Regions from separate parts of the Pseudomonas sp. HS6 genome, predicted to be linked through region 1. Evidence: predicted binding sites of a transcription regulator. Region 1 holds the regulator's gene; each other region holds the start of a gene.
The links. The regulator FliA, encoded in region 1, starts transcription of late flagellar genes. The targets are predictions, from matches to a motif close to CTAAAGTTTNNNNNNNNNNNGCCGNTAA.

Region 1 (8,097 bases):
GAGGTTCGACACAGCCTTCTGCATCGACTCGTCGCCGCTGTTCAGGCCCAGACGCACCAGACGGTTACGCACCAGCACCAGCTCGCCGACCATGTTCATGATTTCGTCGAGACGTGCAGTGTCTACGCGAACGGTGGTTTCGGCTTCGCTCGCCGGTTTTTCCGGTGGCGGCGTCGCCGGGGCACGGGCTGGAGCCGGTGCAGCAGCGGCGGCGGGCTTGGCCGGTTCGGCCTTAGGCTCAGGCGCTTTTGCAGCAGGTTTTGCCGCAGCGGCCGGGGCCTTGGCGGCAGGCGCTGCCACAGCAGAAGCATTGCCGGCCGTCACGACGGCACCGGTGGCGACGTCAGTGAACTTGCCTTTGCCATGCAGATCGTCGAGCAGCGATTCGAATTCGTGATCGCTGATCAAATCGCTACCGGCCGCAGCCGCTGCCGGAGCAGCCGATGCAGGCACCGAAGCGATCGCCGATTCCAGCGCATCGACGGCAAAGTTGCCCTTGCCGTGCAACTGATCGAGCAAGGCTTCGAATTCGTCGTCGGTGATGTCCGAGCTGTCGCCCGCCGCCGGAGCAGCAGGTGCAGCGGCAGCCGGTGCCACGGCGTCAGCCGCGAATTGGCCCTTGCCGTGCAACTGATCGAGCAGCGACTCGAATTCGGCGTCGGTGATTTCATCACTGGCCGCTTCGGTTGAAGCAGGCGCAGCGGCAGCCGCCGGGGCTTCGGCTTCGGCCTTGACGGCGTTCAGCGAGTCCAGCAACTGTTCAAATTCGTTATCGGTGATGTCGCCCGAATCGCCTTCGACGACCAGCTCTTCGATCATCTCGGCAACGGGTGAAGCCGGGGCTTCATCCGCCGATTGCGGTTCGGCCAGACGCGCCAGAGCGGCCAGCAGTTCCGGGGTTGCGGCAGTGATCGGGCTGCGATCGCGGACTTCAGTGAACATGCTGTTCACCGCGTCCAGCGCTTCGAGCACCACGTCCATCAGTTCTGCATCTACGCGACGCTCACCCTTGCGCAGGATGTCGAACACGTTCTCGGCGATGTGACAGCACTCCACCAGCTCATTGAGCTGAAGGAAGCCGGCGCCCCCTTTTACAGTGTGGAAACCGCGAAAAATTGCGTTGAGCAGATCTGCGTCATCCGGGCGGCTTTCCAGCTCGACCAGTTGTTCGGACAGTTGCTCAAGAATCTCGCCGGCCTCAACCAGGAAATCCTGAAGGATCTCTTCATCGGCGCCGAAGCTCATTAATGGGGTGCTCCTACAGGTCTAAAAACCCAAAAAACCTATAATTCCAAAACTCTAGAATCCAAGGCTGGATAACAAATCGTCCACATCGTCCTGACCGGACACAACGTCTTCTCGTTTATCGGCATGAATCTGCGGACCTTCACCCTGCGAGAGATGTTTTTGTGGATCTTTTTCAGCGAGCATCGCCGCACGGTCATGTTCGATGCCCGCAAAGCGGTCCACCTGACTGGCCATGAGCACGAGTTTGAGCAGATTGCTTTCGACTTCGGTGACCAGTTGGGTCACGCGCTTGATCACTTGACCGGTGAGGTCCTGGTAATCCTGGGCCAGCAGAATGTCGTTGAGGTTGCTCGACACTGCGCGGTTGTCCGTGCTGCTGCGTGTCAGAAAACCGTCGACCCGACGCGCCAGCTCGCGGAACTCTTCAGCCCCGACTTCACGGCGCATGAAGCGTCCCCAGTCGGCACTCAATGCCTGGGCTTCGTCAGCCAGGCCATTGACCACCGGCGTGGCGCTTTCCACCAGGTCCATGGTGCGGTTGGCCGCCGCCTCGGTCAGCTTGACCACATAGCCCAGACGCTCGGTCGCATCAGTGATCTGCGACACTTCCTCGGCCTGCGGCATATGCGGGTCGATCTGGAAGTTGACGATTGCACTGTGCAGTTCGCGCGTGAGCTTGCCCACTTCCTGGTACAGGCCACGGTCACGGGTCTGATTGAGCTCATGGATCAGTTGCACAGCGTCGCCGAACCTGCCTTTTTCAAGGCTTTCGACCAGTTCGACCGCGTGTTTTTTCAGAGTCGACTCGAAGTCGCCCTGTGAAGATTCGTTATGCTCCATAGCTCCCCCGCGCGTCATCAGCCGATGCGTTCGAAAATCTTCTCGATTTTTTCTTTCAGCGCCTGAGCCGTGAAAGGTTTGACCACGTAGCCGTTAACGCCGGCCTGGGCCGCTTCGATGATCTGCTCGCGCTTGGCTTCAGCAGTCACCATCAGCACTGGCAGGTGCTTGAGTTTTTCATCGGCGCGCACATGGCGCAGCAGGTCGATACCGGTCATGCCAGGCATGTTCCAGTCGGTCACCAGAAAGTCGATGCTGCCGCTGTTGAGTACCGGAATGGCAGTGGTGCCATCGTCGGCTTCAACGGTGTTGGTGAACCCGAGGTCACGCAACAGGTTCTTGATGATCCGCCGCATCGTTGAGAAGTCATCAACGATGAGGATTTTCATGTCTTTGTTCAATTCGACCTCCAAGCAGTCTTAAACGCGCCCAGCACCTGGACGCGCCATTTCAATCAATCCGGCAAAGCACTCGATGACTGTCTGGAGCACAACAGAGCAAGACCGGTGCCGTTCACCACCGCACCAGCCTCGTTCGCAGCGTCCCCACACTGCCTTCAGCGCGCTCGCCACTCCCCCAAACGCCCCCGCAAGCGGGCCGCGCACTGGCTGTGTAACTGGCTGACCCGCGATTCACTGACGCCAAGGACTTCACCGATTTCCTTGAGGTTCAGCTCTTCGTCGTAGTACAGCGCCAACACCAGTCGCTCACGCTCCGGCAAATTGGCAATCGCGTCCGCCAACGCAGCCTGGAAGCGCTCATCTTCCAGATCGCGCGACGGCTCAAGATGAGCACTGGCGCCATCCTCGTGCAGCCCTTCGTGTTCGCCGTCCTGCAGCAGGTCGTCGAAACTGAACAGTCGGCTGCCCAGGGTGTCGTTCAAAATCCCGTAGTAATCGTCGAGACTCAATTGGAGTTCGGCCGCAACCTCGTGATCTTTAGCGTCACGGCCGGTTTTAGCTTCAATCGAGCGAATCGCGTCGCTGACCATACGGGTGTTGCGGTGAACCGAGCGCGGTGCCCAGTCCCCCTTGCGTACTTCATCGAGCATGGCGCCGCGGATCCGGATGCCCGCGTACGTTTCGAAACTGGCGCCCTTGCTGGCGTCGTATTTGGTCGAGACTTCGAGCAGGCCGATCATTCCGGCCTGAATCAGGTCTTCGACCTGCACACTGGCCGGCAATCGCGCCAGCAAGTGATAGGCGATGCGTTTGACCAGTGGCGCGTAACGCTCGATCAGCTCGTACTGCGCGTCACGTGCCGACTTCTTGTAGAAATTCATACCGCTGGCGGTCATAGCACAGGTCCTGCCGTTTGCTGCACGAGGCGCTCGACGAAAAATTCGAGGTGGCCGCGCGGGTTGGCGGGCAGCGGCCAGGTGTCGACCTTCTGTGCGATCGCCTTGAACGCCAGTGCGCACTTGGAACGCGGGAAGGCTTCATAGACCGCACGCTGCTTCTGCACCGCCTTGCGCACGCTTTCGTCGTAAGGCACCGCGCCGACGTATTGTAGGGCGACGTCGAGGAAGCGATCCGTGACCTTGGTCAACTTGGCGAACAGATTGCGACCTTCCTGCGGGCTCTGGGCCATGTTGGCCAGGACACGGAAGCGGTTCATGCCGTAATCGCGGTTCAGCAGTTTGATCAGTGCGTAGGCGTCGGTGATCGAGGTCGGCTCGTCGCAGACCACCAGCAACACTTCTTGCGCCGCGCGAACGAAACTGACTACCGAGTCACCAATCCCCGCAGCGGTGTCGATCACCAGTACGTCGAGATTGTCGCCGATGTCGCTGAACGCCTGAATCAGACCGGCATGCTGGGCCGGGCTCAGGTGAACCATGCTCTGGGTGCCGGAAGCGGCCGGCACGATGCGGATCCCGCCGGGGCCTTGCAACAGCACGTCGCGCAGCTCGCAGCGGCCCTCGATCACATCGGCCAGGGTACGTTTGGGCGTGAGGCCCAGCAGAACGTCGACGTTCGCCAGACCCAGGTCGGCGTCCAGCAGCATGACCCGACGGCCAAGCTCTGCCAGCGCCAGGGACAAGTTCACTGACACGTTAGTCTTGCCGACGCCACCTTTGCCGCCGGTCACCGCGATCACCTGTACGGGATGCATGCTGCCCATGTTATTTCTTTACCTTGTCTTGCATAGACGGAGGCCACATTACTGGCTGCGCGTTCACAACCGGAACAATGCATGGCAGACCATCGATGTAGGTACAAAAACTGTTCATTACCTCAGCCAACCTGCTTGGTCGGACTGTGGTAGATATCAGCGAACATGTCAGCCATGGCTTCTTCGCTGGGTTCTTCCTGCATTTGCACGCTGACGGCGCGGCTGACCAATTGATGACGGCGCGGCAGATGCAGATCATCCGGAATCCGTGGGCCGTCGGTCAGGTAGGCGACCGGCAGTTCATGACTGATCGCCAGGCTCAGCACTTCGCCAAGGCTGGCCGTCTCATCCAGTTTAGTCAGGATGCACCCGGCGAGCCCGCAACGCTTGTAACTGTGATAAGCGGCGGTTAGAACCTGTTTCTGGCTGGTGGTTGCCAGTACCAGATAATTTTTCGACCGAACGCCACGACTGGCCAGGCTTTCCAGCTGCATGCGCAATGCCGGATCGCTGGCCTGCAGGCCGGCGGTATCGATCAGCACCACGCGTTTGCGCAGCAGTGGATCCAGCGCCTGCACCAGGGACTGGCCCGGATCGACGTGGGTCACCGACACATTGAGGATCCGGCCCAGGGTTTTCAACTGTTCCTGAGCACCGATGCGGAAACTGTCCATGCTCACCAGCGCAATGTTCTGCGCGCCGTACTTGAGCACGTAACGGGCAGCGAGCTTGGCCAAGGTGGTGGTCTTGCCCATTCCGGCCGGGCCGACCATGGCAATGATCCCGCCCTCTTCCAGTGGCTCGACTTCCGGTGTGGCAATCATCCGCGCCAGGTGCGCCAGCAGCATGCGCCAGGCCTGACGAGGCTCTTCGATATCGCTGGTCAGCGCCAGCAGGTCGCGGGACAACGGGCCGGACAAGCCGATGCGTTGCAGACGACGATAGAGGTTCGCTTGGGCCGGACGGCTGCCTTGCAGCTGATTCCAGGCCAGAGTGCCGAGCTGCACTTCCATCAGCTCGCGCAGGCTGTTGAGTTCGAAACGCATCGAATCCAGCGCACGCGGATCGACGCCAGCGGCAGCCGGCGCAGGTGCCGGGGCTGGACGGGCCGGAGCAGCGTAAGTCGGTTCTGTCAGAGGCTCGGCAGCCGTCAGCGGCAGGCCGGCGGTCAATGGCAGACCGGAGAACAACTGGCGATTGGTGTTGCCGTCGGCTTCACCACGCATGCTCAGCTCAGCCTGGGCGGTGACGATGCGCGACTGGGTCTTGCGCAGCTCGTCTTCGAGTTCCATGTTCGGAACCCGTGGCGCCAGCGCCGACAATTTGTAATCCAGCGCCGCCGTCAGCTCGACGCCGCCGGCAATGCGGCGGTTGCCAATGATGGCGGCATCAGCGCCCAGCTCATCACGAACCAGCTTCATGGCCTGACGCATATCGGCGGCGAAAAAACGCTTAACTTGCATAAACCACTACCTCAGCCGTTGGGCCCTACTGTCGCAACGATGGTCACTTGCTTGTTGTCCGGAATTTCCTGGTAGGCCAGCACGTGCAGTCCAGGGACTGCCAGGCGGCCAAAGCGCGAGAGCATCGCGCGAACCGGGCCTGCTACCAACAGGATCACCGGCTGACCTTGCATTTCCTGACGCTGCGCCGCTTCGATGAGCGAACGCTGCAGCTTCTCGGCCATGCTTGGCTCCAGCAGAACGCCCTCTTCCGAGCCTTGTCCTGCCTTCTGCAGACTATTGAGCAATATTTGTTCCAACCTTGGCTCCAGAGTGATAACTGGCAGCTCGGACTCAGTCCCTACAATGCTTTGGACGATGGCGCGCGATACGCCGACGCGCACGGCAGCCACCAGCGCGGCGGTATCTTGACTCTTCGCGGCATTGTTGGCGATGGCTTCGGCAATGCTGCGGATGTCGCGCACCGGCACGTGTTCGGCCAGCAGCGCTTGCAACACCTTGAGCAGTTGCGACAGCGACACCACACCCGGCACCAGCTCTTCAGCCAGTTTCGGCGAGCTCTTGGCCAGCAATTGCATGAGTTGCTGCACTTCTTCGTGGCCGATCAGCTCACTGGAGTGCTTGTACAGAATCTGGTTCAAGTGCGTGGCGACCACGGTACTGGCGTCCACCACGGTGTAACCGAGCGATTGTGCCTGGGCGCGCTGACTGACTTCGATCCACACCGCCTCCAGGCCGAAAGCCGGATCTTTGGCGGTAATGCCGTTGAGCGTGCCGTAGACCTGCCCCGGGTTGATCGCCAGTTCGCGATCCGGGTAGATCTCGGCTTCGGCCAGGATCACGCCCATCAGGGTCAGACGGTAGGCGCTCGGCGCCAGGTCGAGGTTGTCGCGAATGTGCACGGTCGGCATCAGGAAGCCCAGATCCTGCGAGAGCTTTTTGCGCACGCCCTTGATCCGCGCCAGCAATTGCCCGCCCTGGTTGCGGTCCACCAGCGGAATCAGGCGATAACCGACTTCCAGACCGATCATGTCGATTGGCGTCACGTCATCCCAGCCCAGCTCCTTGGTTTCCATGGCGCGGGCCGGCGATGGCAGCAGTTCCTGCTGACGCTGAACCTCTTGCAGCGCCTGCACCTTGGCGACGTTCTGCTTTTTCCAGAACAGGTACGCGCCGCCAGCAGCCAGGGCCGCCATGCTCAGGAAGGAGAAGTGCGGCATGCCCGGCACCAGGCCCATGACTGCCATCAGACCGGCCGCCACCGCCAGCGCCTTCGGCGAGGCGAACATCTGGCGATTGATCTGCTTGCCCATGTCTTCCGAACCGGAAGCACGGGTCACCATGATCGCAGCCGCTGTAGATAACAACAGTGATGGCAATTGCGCCACTAAACCGTCACCGATGGTCAGCAAGGCGTAAACCCGACCGGCATCGCCGAAGCTCATGTTGTGCTGGAAGATACCGACGGCCATGCCGCCGATCAGGTTGATGAACAGAATCAGCAGGCCGGCGATGGCGTCACCGCGAACGAACTTGCTGGCACCGTCCATCGAACCGTAAAACTCAGCCTCTTGGGCGACTTCGGAACGACGGGCCTTGGCCTGGTTCTGGTCGATCAGACCGGCGTTGAGGTCGGCGTCGATTGCCATTTGTTTGCCGGGCATCGCATCGAGGGTGAAACGCGCGCTCACCTCGGAAATCCGCCCGGCACCCTTGGTCACCACGACGAAGTTGATGATCATCAAAATCGCGAAGACCACGATACCGACCACGTAGTTACCGCCGATCACCACCTCACCGAAGGCCTGGATCACCTTACCGGCAGCGGCGTGGCCGTCCTGACCGTGGAGCATCACCACCCGCGTCGACGCCACGTTCAGCGCCAGTCGCAACAGCGTCGCCACCAGCAGGATCGTCGGGAACACCGCGAAATCCAGCGGCCGCAACGCGTACACGCAGACCAGCAGCACGACGATCGACAGGGCAATGTTGAAGGTGAAGAACACGTCGAGCAGGAACGGCGGCACCGGCAACATCATCATCGCCAGCATGACCAGCAGCAACAGCGGCACACCCAGATTGCCTCGACTGAGATCGGCAATGTTCGAGCGAGCACTGTTGATTAACTGAGAGCGATCCACCGGTTTTCCCCGTTCCTTTAAAGCAAACTTTTGACGCCCAGAGCGGACGCACGGCGGCTACTGCAAGAAGCCTTCCAACTTTTGCCAAGGCGGGAAATAGAGATTGTGATGAATGCACAAATGGGCGGCGCGCACGCCGTACGCCCGCCCCTGTTAAACGATGATTTCCGAGATGGAATCTCGGCAGTCAACCGGCAACCAGAATGTGCGCTGGAGTAATCGGACCAAAGGAAAGAGCTGCATTATCCAGATAGCGCGTGCCCCTGAACACGCTGCGACCACCGACATCG
Region 2 (8,097 bases), 1.8 Mb from region 1:
CGGCGCGACTGTTCGATGACACCACCACGCTGGAAACCGAAGCCGAGCGCAAACAGGCGCATGAGCTATTGGACTTGCTGACGCCGATCGTCAAATCCTGGCCATCGGAGTTCTGCCTCAAGGCCAACGAAATGGCGATCCAGATTCTCGGCGGCCACGGTTACACCCGCGAATACCCGGTGGAGCAGTACTACCGCGACAATCGTCTGAACCCGATCCACGAAGGCACTCACGGCATTCAGTCGCTCGATTTGCTGGGACGCAAACTGGCGCAGAACGGTGGCGCCGGGCTCAAGCAACTGATTCGCCTGATTGCCGACACGGCCGAGCGCGCGGTGGCGTACGAATCGTTGACCGCACTGCGTGAGCCTTTGGAGAAACTGGTCGCTCGTCTACAGAGCGTGACCATCGGCCTGCTGACGGATCTGGCTCAGGGCAAGGTCAACAGCAGCCTGGCGAATTCGGCGTTGTACCTGAAGGTGTTCGGGCACACGGTGATTGGCTGGCGTTGGCTGGAGCAGGCGATTCGGGCGGAGGAAGGCCTAGCCAAGGGGAATGCGGCGGATGTCGACTTCTATAAGGGCAAGTTGCAGGCGGCGCGGTATTTTCTGACCTGGGAAGTGCCGGGGTGTCAGCATGAGTTGGCTTTGCTGGAGGCGCGGGATGATACGTGTCTGGCAATGCAGGATGCGTGGTTCTAAAGCCAGCCCTCTCCCCAGCCCTCCCGAAACGTCGGACCGCCCGGAGGGAGAGGGGGCCGAATGGGGGATGCTTCAGAAGTACACCGACCTGAAAGTGCTTTGCCGAATCCATAATCGACAAGGTATTTCAGGTCGACGGAGAGCGTGATACACCGCAGTCGGTCCCCTCTCCCTCCGGGAGATGGCTAGGGTGAGGGGCTCTTTGGCTCTTGGCACTCAACTCAACTTGAACCCACCCATCTGCCGCGCCAGATCATCCGCCAACCGCTGCAACATCTGACAATCCTCACGACAAGCCCGAACCTCCCCCGCCGTCGCCCGCGCAAGATCGGAAATCCCCTGCACGTTTCGGTTGATCTCCTCAGTCACCGCCGACTGCTCCTCAGTCGCCGTCGCCACCTGATGGTTCATGTCGCTGATGCGCTCGACCTGCCCGGTAATCGCGGTCAGCGACGCTCCAGTACGCTGACTCGATTCAACCCCGGTGCCGGTCGCAGCCTGTCCGGTACGCATTGAAGACACGGCATTCTCCGCACCTTGCTTGAGGCTGCCGATCATGTGCTGGATCTCGTCGGTTGAAGCCTGAGTCCGCCGCGCCAGTGTCCGCACTTCATCGGCCACCACCGCAAAACCACGCCCCATGTCCCCGGCCCGCGCCGCTTCAATCGCCGCATTCAGCGCCAGCAGATTGGTCTGCTCGGAAACACCGCGAATCACCGCCAACACTTGATCGATCGACGCCACCTGATGCGCCAACTCACCCACCGCCCCCGCCGCGACGCCAATTTCATCGGACATGCTTTCTATATGGCGAATCGAGCCGCCGACCACTTCCCGCGCCTGCATCGCCTCATCGCGAGCAGTTTGCGAAGCGACCGCAGCATTGCCGGCGTTCTGGGCGATTTCCTGCACGGTCAGGCCCATTTCGTGGACGGCGGTGGCGACCATGTCGGTCATCTCCTGCTGGCGGCCTGAGCGCTCGGCGGTGTTATCCACAACCCGGGCCACCTGGCCGACCGCGACACGCAGACGTTCACTGGTGGTCAACACCTCGGCGATCATCCCGCGCTGGCTGTCGAGGAAACGGTTGAAGCCCCGAGCGAGGTCGCCCAGCTCGTCGGCGCGGCTGGAATCTAACCGATGGGTCAAATCTCCACCACCGCTACCGATTGCTACCAGCGCAGCTGTTACCTGACGAATCGGTCGCACCAATCCTTGGGCCAGCCAGATCACCAGCGCCAGGCAAACCAGCGCCACCGCCAGACCGATGCCGCTGCTCATCCACATCGCCCGGCGGGCTTCGGCGTAGATCTGCGACTGTGGCACTTCGGCCACCAGGGTCCAGCCGAGGTCACGCAAAGGCAGGCTGAAGGCGAGGAAGTCTTCGCCGTCGCGCTGGAAGCTGCTATTGGCCGCCACTTTATGGCCCATGACCGCTTGTGCTGCTGAGCCGCCGATCTGCTCGCTCAAGGTGCGCTTGCCGCTGAACTGTGCCTCGGGATGGACCTGGATAAGGCCATCGGAACGCACGAGATAGACCTTCCCGCGCTCACCGAAGCTGAAGTTGTGGATCAGCTCCGACAGCTCTTTCATGCTCAATCCAAGACCCGCTACGCCGACCACTTTGCCGGCCTGCTCCACCTTCAAATCGATGAACAGCGCCAGCTCTCCGGTGGCCCCGTCGTTGTCGATGTTCAGGGTGCGGGGCTGATTGCTGTCGAGGAAAGAGTAGAACCAGGCATCGGCCGGTTTGGATCGGCTGAGGGTGCGATCCAGGCCTTTTTCGGTGATGTAGTGATTGGATTCGGTGCCGATGATCAGCGCGGTGAACGCATTGTGTTCGGCGCGGATGCCTTCCAGATACTGCGCGAAGCCCGCCGTTTTGGCGGAGTCTTCACCAGTGGCCAGCCAGTCGCGGACTATCGTATTGCTGGCGATGTCTTTGGCGGCGGTAAGGGGTTGAACGAGAATTCGCTCGATGTCGTTGCGCGTCGCTTCGATGCTCGACGGCAGGGCCTGTTCGACCAGATAGCTCTGGGCGAGGCGGTTGACCACCAGGGTATAAATGCCAACCACGATCAGGATGCTGACCAGCAGGGCGGTGCCCATGCCGAGGATCAGCTGCCATTGAATACTGCGACGCCAGAACTGCATGGAGCACCCCCAAAGAATAAGAGGCTGAAACACTGCAACAGCCGTGCCGATTGTATACAACGCAATCGACAATCTTATTCCTTGGTTGTGCGCAACCCCATCAACCCTGATTGATGGTCTTGGCGATGGTCTCGACCGTGGCGCTGACTTGCTCTTGGTAACGCTCGAGTTCCTGCTGGTGCTGCTTCTTCATTTCAATCTGCTGCGAGCACAGATTCATCGCCGCCAGCACCAGCAGGCGGTCACCGATCAGCGTCGGGTATTTGCGTTTGGTGTCGGCCAGTGCGGCCTTGAGCATCAATGCGGCGTCCAGCAGGGTCTGTTCTTCCCCGGCCGGTGCCTTGATCGAATAGTCCTCCCCCATGATGGAGACGACTTTTACCCCTGCTGTGCCGTGGTTCATGCGCTGACAGGACCTGCGTTGACGCGATCAACCAGGGCCTGGATGCGCGCAGCGGTGGCGCCGTGCTTTTCTTCCTGTTCCATCAGGCTCAGTTGCAGGCTTTCGTTTTCATCCTTGGCCTGGGCCAGTTCCGTGGACAGGGTCTGGTTAGTTTCCAAAAGGGTCTGGTTCTGTTGCACCAGGTCGCTGACGAGCTGTTCCAATTGGCTGAGGGATGCTTCCAACATTTTGATCTTCCAGGGCTTTTTCAAAGGGCGCGTACGATAAAGAAAAGTCGTCGTGGATGCCAGGGTTAAACCGGCGCAAAGCCTTGATTTTCCTGGCAGTCGACCATTCCTGCGAGTGTTAGAGACTGTGATCTGCCGATCTGGTTCCTGCACTTCGTCGCCCGGCCCTTCGTGCGACAAATACGCGCACCGGCTCAAGACTTTAGTCGTATGACCGATAAGTCATCCAACAGCAGTCTCAGCCCGCATGGATGCGGCCCTTCCTGGTATCCGCCCCATGTCCCTTCGCAATATGAATATCGCCCCCCGGGCGTTCACCGGTTTCGCCCTGATCGGCGGCCTGATGCTGATTCTCGGCGTGTTCGCCCTGAACCAGATGAGCAAGATTCGCGGCGCCGCCGAAAACATCACCACCACCAGCGTGCCGAGCATCAAGAACCTCGACGAGTTCACTCAACTGACCCTGCGTCTGCGGGTGCTGTCGTACCGTTTGCTGGTGAACCGCGAGCCGGACGTCCAGCAGAAAACCGTCGAACTGCTGGAGATGCGCAACCAGCAGATCCGCAAGGCCCAGACCGATTACGAGCCGTTGATCGGCACCCCGCAGGAGCGTGCGGCTTACGATCAGTACGTGCAGTTGCTGGGTCAGTACCGCCAGATTGAAGACCGGATGAAAACCCTGTCGCGCAACAATCAGGTGGATGAGTTGCGCAACCTGTTGAACACCCAGTTGCTCGACAACTCCGAAGCGATGAACACCGTGCTCAACCGTCTGATGCAAATCAACGGCGAGCAGATCAGCAACACCAACCAGCAAGCCGCCGAGCAGTTTTCTTCGGCCTTCAGTCTGGTGGTGACGCTGCTGGTGATCGCCACCGGCCTGACCTTCCTGTTCGCCTGGCTGCTGACCCTGAGCATCACCAAGCCAATCTCGAAAGCGCTGGATGCGGCGGAAACCATCGCCGAAGGCAACCTGACCCAGCCGATCCACGTTGACGGCACCGACGAAGCCGGTCGCCTGCTGGCGGCCATGGCAAAGATGCAGTCGAAGCTGCGCGACACCCTGCAACGGATTTCCGGCTCGGCAACGCAGCTGGCTTCCGCTGCGGAAGAGCTGAACAGCGTCACCGACGAAAGCGCCCGTGGCCTGACCCAGCAAAACAACGAAATCGAGCAGGCCGCCACGGCGGTCAACGAGATGACCAGCGCGGTTGAAGAAGTCGCACGCAACGCGGTCAGCACTTCGGAAGCCTCCAAGAACGCCACCACCTCCGCCGGTGACGGCCGCGATCTGGTACAGGAAACCGTCAGCGCCATCGAACGCATGAGCGCCGACGTGCAGAGCACCGCGACCCTGATCGGTGATCTGGCCAACGAATCCCGTGACATCGGCAAGGTGCTGGATGTGATTCGCGGGCTGGCCGATCAGACCAACCTGCTGGCGCTGAACGCCGCCATCGAAGCGGCCCGCGCCGGTGAAGCCGGTCGTGGTTTTGCCGTGGTGGCCGACGAAGTCCGTGCCCTGGCGCACCGTACCCAGCAGTCGACCAGCGAAATCGAGCGCATGATCGGCAGCATCCAGAGCGGCACCGAACACGCCGTGGATTCGATGCGCAACAGCACCGAGCGTGCCGAATCGACCCTGAACATCGCCCGTGGCGCTGGTATGTCGCTGGACACCATCAACACGGCCATCGTTGAAATCAACGAACGCAACCTAGTGATCGCCAGCGCCGCCGAAGAGCAGGCGCAGGTGGCGCGGGAAGTGGATCGTAATCTGGTGAACATTCGCGATCTGTCGGTGCAATCGGCGACCGGCGCGAATCAGACCAGTGCGGCAAGTAATGAGCTGTCGCGCCTGGCGCTGGATCTGAACAATATGGTTGGGCGGTTCAGCCTTTGATTTTTTAGATCAAGGTCAAGATCAAAAGCCACCCCCTCATCGGAACGCCGCCCGCCCAACCCTCTCCCCCAGGGGGGCGAGGGGGAAGGGAGCAGATCGGAGGGCTTTTCAAGATCTTGAGTTCGGCTCGGAATTTCAGGTCGATGCAATCCGAGAGAGCCACTCGGTCAGTCCCCTCTCCCTCCGGGAGAGGGCTAGGGTGAGGGGGACAATCGCAAGCCGAACCCAAATCCCGAATAACCCGCTGAAAAACCTTTTTGACAGCATCACATTTCAACAGGTTAGAATCGCTGGCACGCAGACTGCATGGTCAGTTTGTGCCCGTCTTTCCGCTTCTGGAGTACTGCCTTTGAATGCGACGACCATCAACAGCCTGTTCTTGATCGGCGCGTTGCTGGTAGGTGCGAGCATTCTTGTCAGTTCCCTTTCGTCGCGTCTCGGCATCCCGATTCTGGTGATCATCCTCGCAGTCGGCATGACTGCCGGGGTCGATGGCGGCGGCATCATTTTCGATAACTACCCGACGGCCTATCTGGTCGGCAACCTCGCACTGGCGGTGATCCTGCTCGACGGCGGCTTGCGAACCCGGGTGTCCAGTTTCCGCGTAGCCTTGTGGCCGGCCTTGTCGCTGGCCACGGTCGGCGTCCTCATAACAACCGGTCTCACCGGCATGGCCGCCGCGTGGCTGTTCGACCTGAATCTGATTCAAGGCCTGCTGATCGGCGCCATCGTCGGTTCGACGGACGCCGCAGCGGTGTTTTCGCTGCTCGGCGGTAAAGGCCTGAACGAACGGGTGACCGCCAGCCTGGAAATCGAATCCGGCAGCAACGACCCGATGGCGGTGTTTCTCACCGTGACCCTGATCGACATGCTCGCCAGCGGCCAGACCGGCCTGCACTGGAGCCTGCTGACCCATCTGATCCGCGAGTTCGGCATCGGTGGCGTGATCGGTCTCGGCGGCGGCTGGCTGATGCTGCAACTGGTCAACCGGATCAACCTCGCCACCGGCCTCTATCCGATCCTGGTGATCGCCGGCGGTCTGGTGGTGTTTGCCCTGACCAACGCCCTGCACGGCAGCGGCTTCCTCGCCGTTTACCTGTGCGGTCTGGTGATTGGCAACCGCCCTGTGCGCAGCCGTCACGGCATCCTGCACATGCTCGACGGCATGGCGTGGCTGGCACAGATCGGCATGTTCCTGGTGCTGGGGCTGCTGGTCACCCCGCACGATTTGCTGCCGATCGCCGTACCTGCTCTGGGTCTGGCGCTGTGGATGATTCTGTTCGCACGGCCGCTGTCCGTAGTGGTCGGGTTGCTGCCGTTCAAGGCCTTCCACGGTCGCGAAAAAGCGTTCATTTCATGGGTCGGCCTGCGCGGCGCGGTACCGATCATTCTCGCAGTGTTCCCGTTGATGGCCGGGCTGCCGAATGCGCAGCTGTACTTCAACCTCGCGTTCTTCATCGTGCTGGTGTCGCTGCTGGTGCAGGGCACGAGCCTGCCGTGGGTGGCCAGACTGCTCAAGGTGACCGTGCCGCCAGAGCCCGCGCCGATCTCCCGCGCGGCGCTCGAAGTCCATGTCACCAGCGAGTGGGAGCTGTTCGTTTACAAGCTCGGTGCGGAGAAATGGTGCATCGGTTCGCCCCTGCGCGAGCTGAAAATGCCGGAAGGCACACGTATCGCGGCCCTGTTTCGCGGTCAGCAACTGCTCCATCCGTCGGGTAGTACGGTGCTGGAAGTCGATGATTTGCTGTGTGTTATCGGCCATGAACACAACCTGCCGGCCCTCGGAAAACTGTTCAGCCAGGCGCCACAACGGGGCCTCGATCTACGCTTCTTCGGCGACTTCGTACTCGAAGGAGACGCCCAGCTCAAAGCGGTTGCAGCCCTTTACGGCCTACCGGCCGAAGGCATCGATCCGGACATGACCCTGGGCCACTTCATTGCCCAGAAAGTCGGCGGAGCACCGATCGTTGGCGACCAGGTGGAATGGAACAACACCCACTGGACAGTTGCGGTCATGGACGGGAACAAGATCGGCAAAGTGGGCGTCAGATTCCCCGAAGGAAGTCGCCCGGGCCCCGGGCTCTTCCTCTAAACTGCCTCCACTCTCACTTGCTTGACCGGTCTCTATGCCTACCCTGCGCTCCTTTTTCCTCGCGGCCCTGCTGGGCCTGAGTCTTACTGTCGGCCAGTTGCAAGCCGCAGAACCGCCGTCCAGCGACGCCGTGCAGGCCAACCTGGACAAGCTCACCGACAGCAAACTGCCCGAGGCCGACAAGAAGGCCCTGCAAACGCTCCTGCAAAACACGCTGAACCAACTCAACAACCGGCGTGACTACGAGCAGAAGCTGAGCGACCTCAAGCAGCAGTTGGCCACCGCGCCGAAGCAGACCATTGAGAACGCGCGTGAACTGACGCGACTCAAAGCCACCGCCGTGGTGCCAGTGGCGCAGCGCTTCACCAAAGAGAACATCCAGCAGCTGGAACAGATCCTCACCGAGCGCTCGACCCAGCAAAGCGATCTGCAAAAAGCCTTGGCCGACGCCAACAGCCTGATCATTACTGCGCAGACTCGCCCGGAGCGCGCCCAGGCAGAAATCGCCAGCAGCCAGACGCGCATCCAGCAGATCAACAACATCCTCAAGACCGGCAAGGACAGCGGCAAGACCCTGAGCGCCGAGCAACGTGACCTGCTCAACGCCGAACTGGCTG
Region 3 (8,097 bases), 1.9 Mb from region 1:
CGATATCCATCCTGACGCACCCGCATTTAATATGCGGCGTCAACTATAGATATCACGCAACCCAGAAGCCCACTAAAAGTCAAATGTAAGAAGCTGTAGCCACTCGTCAATGTTCATCGTTATAAACAAACTTCGGCATTTCCCAGTGAAAACGGATTGCGAGCAGGCGCAAAAGAAAACCACCAAACAACGTGATCAGAATCGCCTGTTCGCTCGGCACGTTCAGGAACAGGCACAACATGTAACACCAAGCGGCAGCAAAAGAGACGCTGGCATACAGCTCCCGGCGGAAGATCAGCGGGATGTCGTTGCAGAAGATGTCGCGAAGGATGCCGCCGAACACACCGGTGATCACACCGCTGACTGAAGCTACCAGCATGCCGTGGCCCATTTCCAGGGCGGTCATGCAGCCGATCAGGGTGAACGCCACCAGACCGACCGCATCGAGCACCAGAAACAGCGAGCGCAGATGACGCATCCAGCGTGCCGTAAACACGGTGATCATCGCTGCGACCGTCGTCAACACCAGGTATTCCGGGTGTTTGACCCAGGTCAGGGGGTAGTGCCCGAGCAGCACGTCGCGCACCGAACCGCCACCCAGCGCGGTAACGCAGGCGATCAGCACCACGCCGAACCAGTCCATGCCGCGGCGACCCGCAGAGAGAGCGCCGGTCATGGCTTCGGCAGTAATGGCGACGAGGTAGAGCATCAGCAACATGGTGGCGATCCTGGCAGGAAGGCGCGCAGTCTACTCACTTCGCCGGGGCACCAAAAGAGGGCGCCTCGGCGTGGGTCGCCGATCTCAGAACTTGATGAAATGCTTGCGGTAGTGCTGCAGCTCGGCGATGGATTCACGGATGTCGTCCAGTGCCAGGTGAGTGCTGCCCTTCTTGAAGCTGTCACGCACGTCCGGCGCCCAGCGCGCGGCCAGCTCCTTGAGGGTGGAAACGTCGAGGTTACGGTAGTGGAAATAGCTTTCCAGCGACTTCATGTGGGTATAGAGGAAGCGGCGATCCTGGCAGATGCTGTTGCCACAGATCGGCGACTTGCCCTTCGGCACCCACTGCTCGAGGAAGGCGATGGTTTCGGCTTCAGCCTCGGCCATGCTCACGCGACTGTCGCGTACGCGCTGGGTCAGGCCGGAGTTGCCGTGGGTGCGGGTGTTCCATTCGTCCATGCGGGCCAGCACTTCGTCGCTGTGGTGAATGGCGATCACCGGCCCTTCGGCCAGAGTGTTCAGGTCACTGTCGGTGACGATGGTGGCCATTTCGATGATGACGTCGTTTTCCGGGTCCAGACCGGTCATTTCCAGGTCGATCCAGATCAGATTCTGCGGGTTTTGCATATTTCGGCTCCTAGGCAATGCTGCGCAGTTTAGCCTAGGGCGGTGCCCGGGCGTGCTAAACTCGCGGCCGTTTTACCTAATCGCTGCATTCTTCAGACGGAACACCCATGGCCAAACGCCAACTCAATCGTCGTCAAAACTGGCGCATCGAAAAGATTCAGGGCGAGCGCGCCGCCCGCGCCGCCAAACGCGAGTCCTCGGCTGTCGAGGCGCTCGAAGGCGGCGATCTGGGCCCGGAACAGCACGGCCTGGTGATCGCCCACTTCGGTGTGCAGGTCGAAGTCGAGGCCGTTGACGGCGAACTGGCCGGCCAGGTTTTCCGCTGCCACTTGCGGGCCAACCTGCCCGCGCTGGTGACCGGCGATCAGGTTGTGTGGCGCGCCGGCAACCAGGGCATCGGCGTGATCGTTGCGCAACTGCCGCGCACCACCGAACTGTGCCGCCCGGACAGCCGTGGCCAGCTCAAACCGGTGGCCGCCAACGTCGACATGATCGTCATCGTGTTCGCCCCGCTGCCCGAGCCCCATGCGAATCTGATCGACCGCTATCTGGTCGCGGCCGAGCACGCCGGCATCCGCCCGTTGCTGCTGCTGAACAAATTCGACCTGATCGACGAGCAGAACGCCCCGGCGCTGAATGCACTGCTGGCGGTGTACCGCACGCTGGGTTATCCGGTACTGGAAGTGTCGGCGCACCACGGCAACGGCATGGAGCAATTGCAGAAGCAGCTCGACGGGCGCATCAGCGTGTTCGTTGGTCAGTCCGGTGTCGGCAAGTCATCCTTGGTCAACAGCCTGCTGCCCGAGGTGGAAACCCGCGTCGGCCCGCTGTCCGAACTGTCCGGCCAGGGCACCCACACCACGACCACCGCGCGCCTGTTCCACTTCCCCGGTGGCGGTGAACTGATCGACTCCCCGGGTATCCGCGAATTCGGCCTGGGCCACGTCAGCCGCGCCGATGTCGAGGCCGGGTTCATCGAGTTCGACGACCTACTCGGCACTTGCCGCTTCCGCGACTGCAAGCACGACCGCGAACCGGGATGCGCCTTGCTCAAGGCCCTGGAAGATGGCCGCGTGCAGCAGCAGCGAATGAACAGCTACCGCTCGATCATCGCCAGCCTGCCGGAGAACGGTTACTGAACCACTGAGTAGCCAGACACAAAAAAGCCGCGATCATCTCGCGGCTTTTTTGTGGGTCACTGCTTCGGCGCGGGGGCCGGTGCAGTGGCGGGTGTAGCGGGCGCCGGGGCTGGCGCCGCGCTGCCTGGCGCGGTTGGCTTCGGCGCCGCGTCGTCAAACAGGTTCAACCGTTCGCGCAGTTCGTGCGCAGGCACTGGCTGCTGATCCGCCGGCAAGGCGTTCGAGTCGACCGGTGTGGCCGGGGCCTCACCGTTCTGCCCTTCGGCCGGTTTCACGGGTTCTGCGCCTTGCGAACCTTCGATGGCCGCCTGGGCCTTCTTGGTCAGCACCACGATGTCGATGCGGCGGTTGACCGGGTTGAACGGGTTCTCCTTGTCGAACAGCGCCGACGAGGCGTAACCCACCACCCGCGCCACTTGACCGTCCGGATAGCTGCCCGCCACCAGCGCACGCCGGGCGGCGTTGGCACGGTTGGCCGAGAGTTCCCAGTTACCGAAGTCACCGGTGCCGGTGTACGGCTTGGCGTCGGTGTGGCCGCTGATGCTGATCTTGTTCGGCACCGCTTTGATGGTGTCGGCCATGGCCAGCAGGATGTCTTCGAAGTATGGCTTCAGGCGTGCAGAACCGGAGTCGAACATCGGACGGTTTTCCGCGTCCATGATCTGGATGCGCAAGCCGTTCGGCGTGATCTCGAACAGGATCTGATCCTTGAACTTCTGCAGTTGAGGGTTCTCGTCGACCTTGTTCTGCAGTTCTTGCAGCAACAGTTCCAGACGCTCCTTCTCGACCTGCTCGGCCATGCCTTCAACCTGCTCGGTGTCGACCGTGACCTTGTCCGGTTGCGGCTGCGACTTCACTTCAGGGTTGAGGGTGTTTTCCGGCGCCAGGGTCGGTGTGCCGCCCAGGTCGATGATGTACGGCGTGCCGCTCTCGGAGAAACCGACCGGGTCCTTGAAGTAACCGGCGATGGCGATCTTCTGTTCCGGGGTCGCAGTGGACAGCAGCCACAACACCAGGAAGAACGCCATCATCGCCGTCGCGAAGTCGGCGAAGGCGATCTTCCACGCCCCGCCGTGATGCCCGCCAGCGATGCGCTTGACGCGCTTGATGATTATCGGCTGGTTATTTTCCATACAGAGTGCTCTGTCTCACAAATTCTGTTCCTTTTTGACGGTGCCTGTTGTTGCCATACGGCGTTGCCGCTCCTCCCCATAGCAAGCTATGACTCGTCGCGGCGCCTTGTCTGGCAACAACAGTCACTCGCCAAAAAAGGAACGTATTTGCAAAACAGAGCACTATCGACCGCGAACGGCTTGTTCCAGCTCGGCAAAGCTTGGACGGTGAGCCGGGTACAGAACCTTGCGACCGAACTCGACAGCCAGCGACGGCGGCATGCCGGAGGCCGAAGCCACCAGCGAGGCCTTGATAGCTTCGTAGACGTTCAGCTCTTCCTTGGCATCGTGGGCCAGGGAGTGCGCCAGCGGGCCGAAGAAACCGTACGCCGCGAGAATACCGAAGAAGGTACCCACGAGTGCCGCACCTACGTGCAGACCGATGGACTTCTGATCGCCTTCACCCAGGGAGGCCATGGTCACCACGATACCCAGTACCGCCGCAACGATACCGAAACCCGGCATGGCGTCGGCGATGCCGTTCACCGCGTGGGATGGATGTTCGAGGTCTTCTTTCAGGCTGTACAGTTCCATGTCGAACAGGCCTTCAAGCTCGTGGGGAGCCATGTTGCCGGACGACATGATGCGCAGGTAATCGCAGATGAACGCAGTCATGCGTTCGTCTTTCAGTACCGCCGGGTACTTGGCGAAGATCGGGCTCGCAGCGGCATCTTCGATGTCGCCCTCGATGGCCATCATGCCTTCACGGCGGCTCTTGTTGAGGATCTCGTAGATCAGGCCAAGCACTTCAAGATAGAAGGTGTGGCTGAAGCGCGAGCTGAACATGCTCAGGGATTTCTTGAGCACGTGCATCGTCATGTAACCGGGGTTGGCCTGGAGGAATGCTCCGAGTGCCGCACCACCGATGATCATCACCTCGAAAGGCTGGATCAGGGCGGCAATCTTGCCGTGGGAGAGCACGTATCCGCCGAGCACGCTCGCGAATACGACGATGATGCCGATAATTTTAGCCATAGGTAGAAAGTACTTATTTAAGTCGGGTTCAAGGTCATATTCGGAAGTTAAAAAATCTCTTCTTCTACTTATCGGCAAAACTGCGCCAGACTATAGCCAGTTCAGGCGAAAAGCCAATTTAGCCCATGCCGGGCGCGTCTACAGTCAGTGAAGATCTCGTCCAGACATGGCTAATGAAACGAACGTCCCACACGTAAAACCCACCACACTCGATGGCTGGGTGAAGCTGCTCGACGGCGTGCGCCTGCCGGTGCCGCAAGAGGCTCACGATCGCGTCTGCCGCGCCATTCGCGATAATCGCAGCTCGTTGCGCGACATTGCCGACCTGATGCAGGACAGCCCGGCGCTGGCGCTGAGCATCATTCGAGAAGCCAACCGCCACACTCAGGGCAGCATGACGGCGCCTGCGGAAAACCTCGAGGTCGCGATCAATCGCCTTGGCCTCGCCCGTACCGAAGAACTGCTGGCACGCCTGCCCGCCGAACCGCAGGCGCAAATTCCCCAGGCCTTGCGCCAGATACAGATGATCAGTCAGCACGCCACGCAACAGGCCAACGGTTTTTTTGCCAGTCGCCTGGCGCGGCTGTGGCAAGACATTCATTGGGGCAGTCTGTTGTTTCTGTCGCCGCTGTGGCCGCTGGCGCTGACCTTTCCCAAACTGCTCGAAGAATGGGAAGTGCGGGTTATCCACAAGGGCGAATCGGCCCGCGACGTGGAAAAGCAATTGTTCGGCGTGCGTCTGCTGAAGATTGGTGAGGCGCTGGTCGAAGTCTGGCGATTGCCGATCTGGGTGCAGCAGGGTTATCGATTGCTGCTCACCGAACAGCCCGAGCTGGTCAAGGTTTTGCGCATCGCCCGCGATGTCGATCATCCGCTGCGCCAGCAGAATCGCCTCGATGACGACCCGACCCTGCGCCACTGGCTCAATCAGCCGGCCAACACCGTGCTGCTGGCCAACGGTTTGGCGCTGTCGGCGCAACAGGCCTGGGACAGTCCGCACAGCGAGCGCTGGCAGTACCTGACCAGCCTCTATCTGCAAATCTCGATGGACGAGGTGCAACAACAATTGCACCAGCAGGCCGCCAACAGCGCACGCCGACATTCGATGCCTGATCTGTGGCACCCGGCGGTTTCCCTGTTGTGGCCGTGGGGCACCCGTCGCCTGCCCGCCGGAATGCTGCCAGCCGCCGCCCCCAACGCCGAAGACCTCGCCAAGTGGCGCCGGCAATGTGCCGAACTGCTGGCCGAGCCGAGCCGTTTCACCAACGCCATGCACTTGACCATGGCCGCCCGCGATGCGCTGGTGGCCAGCGGCATGCGCCGGGTGATGATCCTGATGGCAGACCGCACGCAGTCCAGTCTGCGCGTGCATCAGATTTCCGGTCTGCCGAAGGAAGCCGCTGCGCTCAACTTCGTCGTCAGTCAAAGCACCGTGCTGCAACGCTTGCTCGCGCAGCAGGCACAGGTACGGATCACCCCGGACAACAACGCACAGTTCTCCGCCCTGCTGCCGCCATCCCTGCGCACGCTGTTCCGTGGCGAACATCTGTTTCTGCGCTCGTTGGTGAATAACGGCCGGGTGATCATGATCGTGGTCGCCGACCAGGGTGGCGGGCCGTTCGCCGACATCACCGTGCAAGCCTTCGGCAAAACCGCGCAGTGCATCGAGAAAGCCCTGCACAGTTTTAGCCAGCGCGGCCAATGACAGCTACAATCCTTCCCCTTTGTGCTCTGGAGACCTCACATGTCTGACTTCTCTGGCCTGGCGCTGGTCATCGAGCCGAGCGACCTGCTCCCTCGCCTCGAAGCCCGCAACCTGATTCTGGTGGATCTGACCAGTGCCGCCCGCTATGCCGAGGGTCATCTCCCCGGCGCACGCTTCGTCGATCCGAAGCGCACCCAGCTGGGCCAGGCACCGGCTCCGGGCCTGTTGCCGACAAAAGAAAAACTCGAAGAACTGTTCGGTGAACTGGGTCATCACAAGGACGCGGTCTACGTGGTCTATGACGACGAAGGCGGCGGCTGGGCCGGGCGTTTCATCTGGCTGCTCGACGTGATCGGTCACGACCAGTACCACTACCTCGACGGCGGCCTGCCGGCGTGGCTGGCGGAAGGCTCGCCGATGTCGATCCAGATCCCTCCTGTCGCCGGTGGCCCGGTAGCCTTGACCCTGCACGACGAACCGACCGCCACCCGCGAATACCTGCAAAGCCGCCTCGGTGCCGCTGATCTGGCGATCTGGGACGCTCGCGGGCCACTGGAATATTCCGGCGAGAAAGTGCTGGCGGCCAAGGGTGGGCACATCCCCGGCGCAGTCAATTTCGAATGGACGGCAGGCATGGATCAGGCGCGCCAGCTGCGCATCCGCACCGAAATGCCGCAGATCCTCGAAAGCCTCGGGATCACTAAAGACAAAGAAATCATTACTCACTGCCAGACCCATCACCGGTCCGGCTTCACTTATCTGGTGGCCAAGGCTCTCGGTTATCCGCGGGTCAAGGGCTACGCCGGTTCCTGGGGCGAATGGGGCAACCACCCCGACACCCCCGTCGAGCTTTAAGGATTTTTAAGGACAGTCATGAAAGAGCGTTTGTTTATCATCAGCCAATACCTGCTGCCGCATCACTTGCTGTCGCGCCTGGCCGGCTGCATTGCCGAGTGCCGCGTGCGCTGGTTCAAGAATGCCTTCACCACCTGGTTCGCCAAGCGTTATCAGGTGGACATGTCGCTGGCGCTGGTTGAAGACGTGACCGCTTACGAGCACTTCAACGCCTTCTTCACCCGCGCTCTCAAAGATGGCGCACGCCCTCTGGACCAGACACCGGGCGCTATCCTCAGCCCGGCCGACGGTGCGATCAGCCAACTCGGCCCGATCGAACACGGTCGTATCTTCCAGGCCAAGGGCCACAGCTTCAGCGTGCTGGAATTGCTGGGTGGCGATGCGGCCAATGCTGCGCCGTTCATGGGCGGTGAATTCGCTACCGTTTACCTGTCGCCGAAGGATTACCACCGCGTGCACATGCCGCTGGCCGGCACCCTGCGCGAAATGGTCTACATCCCGGGCCGGATCTTCTCGGTCAACAAGACCACCGCTGAAAACGTCCCTGAACTTTTCGCCCGCAACGAGCGCGTAGCGTGCATCTTCGACACCGAGCGCGGGCCGATGGCCGTGGTGCTGGTGGGCGCAATGATCGTGGCATCGATTGAAACCGTATGGGCCGGTTTGGTCACACCGCCGAAACGCGAACTGAAAACCTTCCGCTACGACGAAGCCGCCCGTGCACCGATTCATCTGGAGAAAGGTGCGGAACTGGGGCGCTTCAAGCTGGGTTCGACCGCGATCGTGCTGTTCGGGCCGGATCAGGTGAAATGGGTTGAAGAGATGAAAGCAGGCTCGCCGGTACAGATGGGCCAGGCCCTGGCACTGCCGAACGCCTGAACCTGTTGATCCGCCCTTCCGCACGTC

Region 2: a site for FliA is predicted at 3,679-3,706, ahead of JJN09_RS16265 (methyl-accepting chemotaxis protein). Genes of this name have one in related genera too.
Region 3: a site for FliA is predicted at 4,700-4,727, ahead of motA (flagellar motor stator protein MotA). Genes of this name have one in related genera too.

Annotation. Positions count from the first base shown of each region.
Region 1 covers NZ_CP067412.1:5,407,257-5,415,353, reverse strand. Annotated here, with positions in the region: gene JJN09_RS24550 (chemotaxis protein CheA) at 1-1,245, opposite strand, end outside; gene JJN09_RS24545 (protein phosphatase CheZ) at 1,300-2,088, opposite strand; gene JJN09_RS24540 (chemotaxis response regulator CheY) at 2,106-2,477, opposite strand; gene fliA (RNA polymerase sigma factor FliA) at 2,645-3,385, opposite strand; gene fleN (flagellar synthesis regulator FleN) at 3,382-4,212, opposite strand; gene flhF (flagellar biosynthesis protein FlhF) at 4,326-5,666, opposite strand; gene flhA (flagellar biosynthesis protein FlhA) at 5,678-7,807, opposite strand; gene JJN09_RS24515 (hypothetical protein) at 7,995-8,097, opposite strand, start outside.
Region 2 covers NZ_CP067412.1:3,607,468-3,615,564, forward strand. Annotated here, with positions in the region: gene JJN09_RS16245 (acyl-CoA dehydrogenase) at 1-701, shown strand, start outside; gene JJN09_RS16250 (methyl-accepting chemotaxis protein) at 918-2,855, opposite strand; gene JJN09_RS16255 (cell division protein ZapA) at 2,956-3,258, opposite strand; gene JJN09_RS16260 (hypothetical protein) at 3,255-3,485, opposite strand; gene JJN09_RS16265 (methyl-accepting chemotaxis protein) at 3,763-5,388, shown strand; gene JJN09_RS16270 (potassium/proton antiporter) at 5,738-7,480, shown strand; gene mscK (mechanosensitive channel MscK) at 7,515-8,097, shown strand, end outside.
Region 3 covers NZ_CP067412.1:3,523,843-3,531,939, forward strand. Annotated here, with positions in the region: gene JJN09_RS15930 (trimeric intracellular cation channel family protein) at 107-718, opposite strand; gene orn (oligoribonuclease) at 803-1,345, opposite strand; gene rsgA (small ribosomal subunit biogenesis GTPase RsgA) at 1,453-2,484, shown strand; gene motB (flagellar motor protein MotB) at 2,541-3,617, opposite strand; gene motA (flagellar motor stator protein MotA) at 3,780-4,631, opposite strand; gene JJN09_RS15955 (HDOD domain-containing protein) at 4,798-6,336, shown strand; gene JJN09_RS15960 (rhodanese-like domain-containing protein) at 6,376-7,191, shown strand; gene asd (archaetidylserine decarboxylase) at 7,210-8,070, shown strand.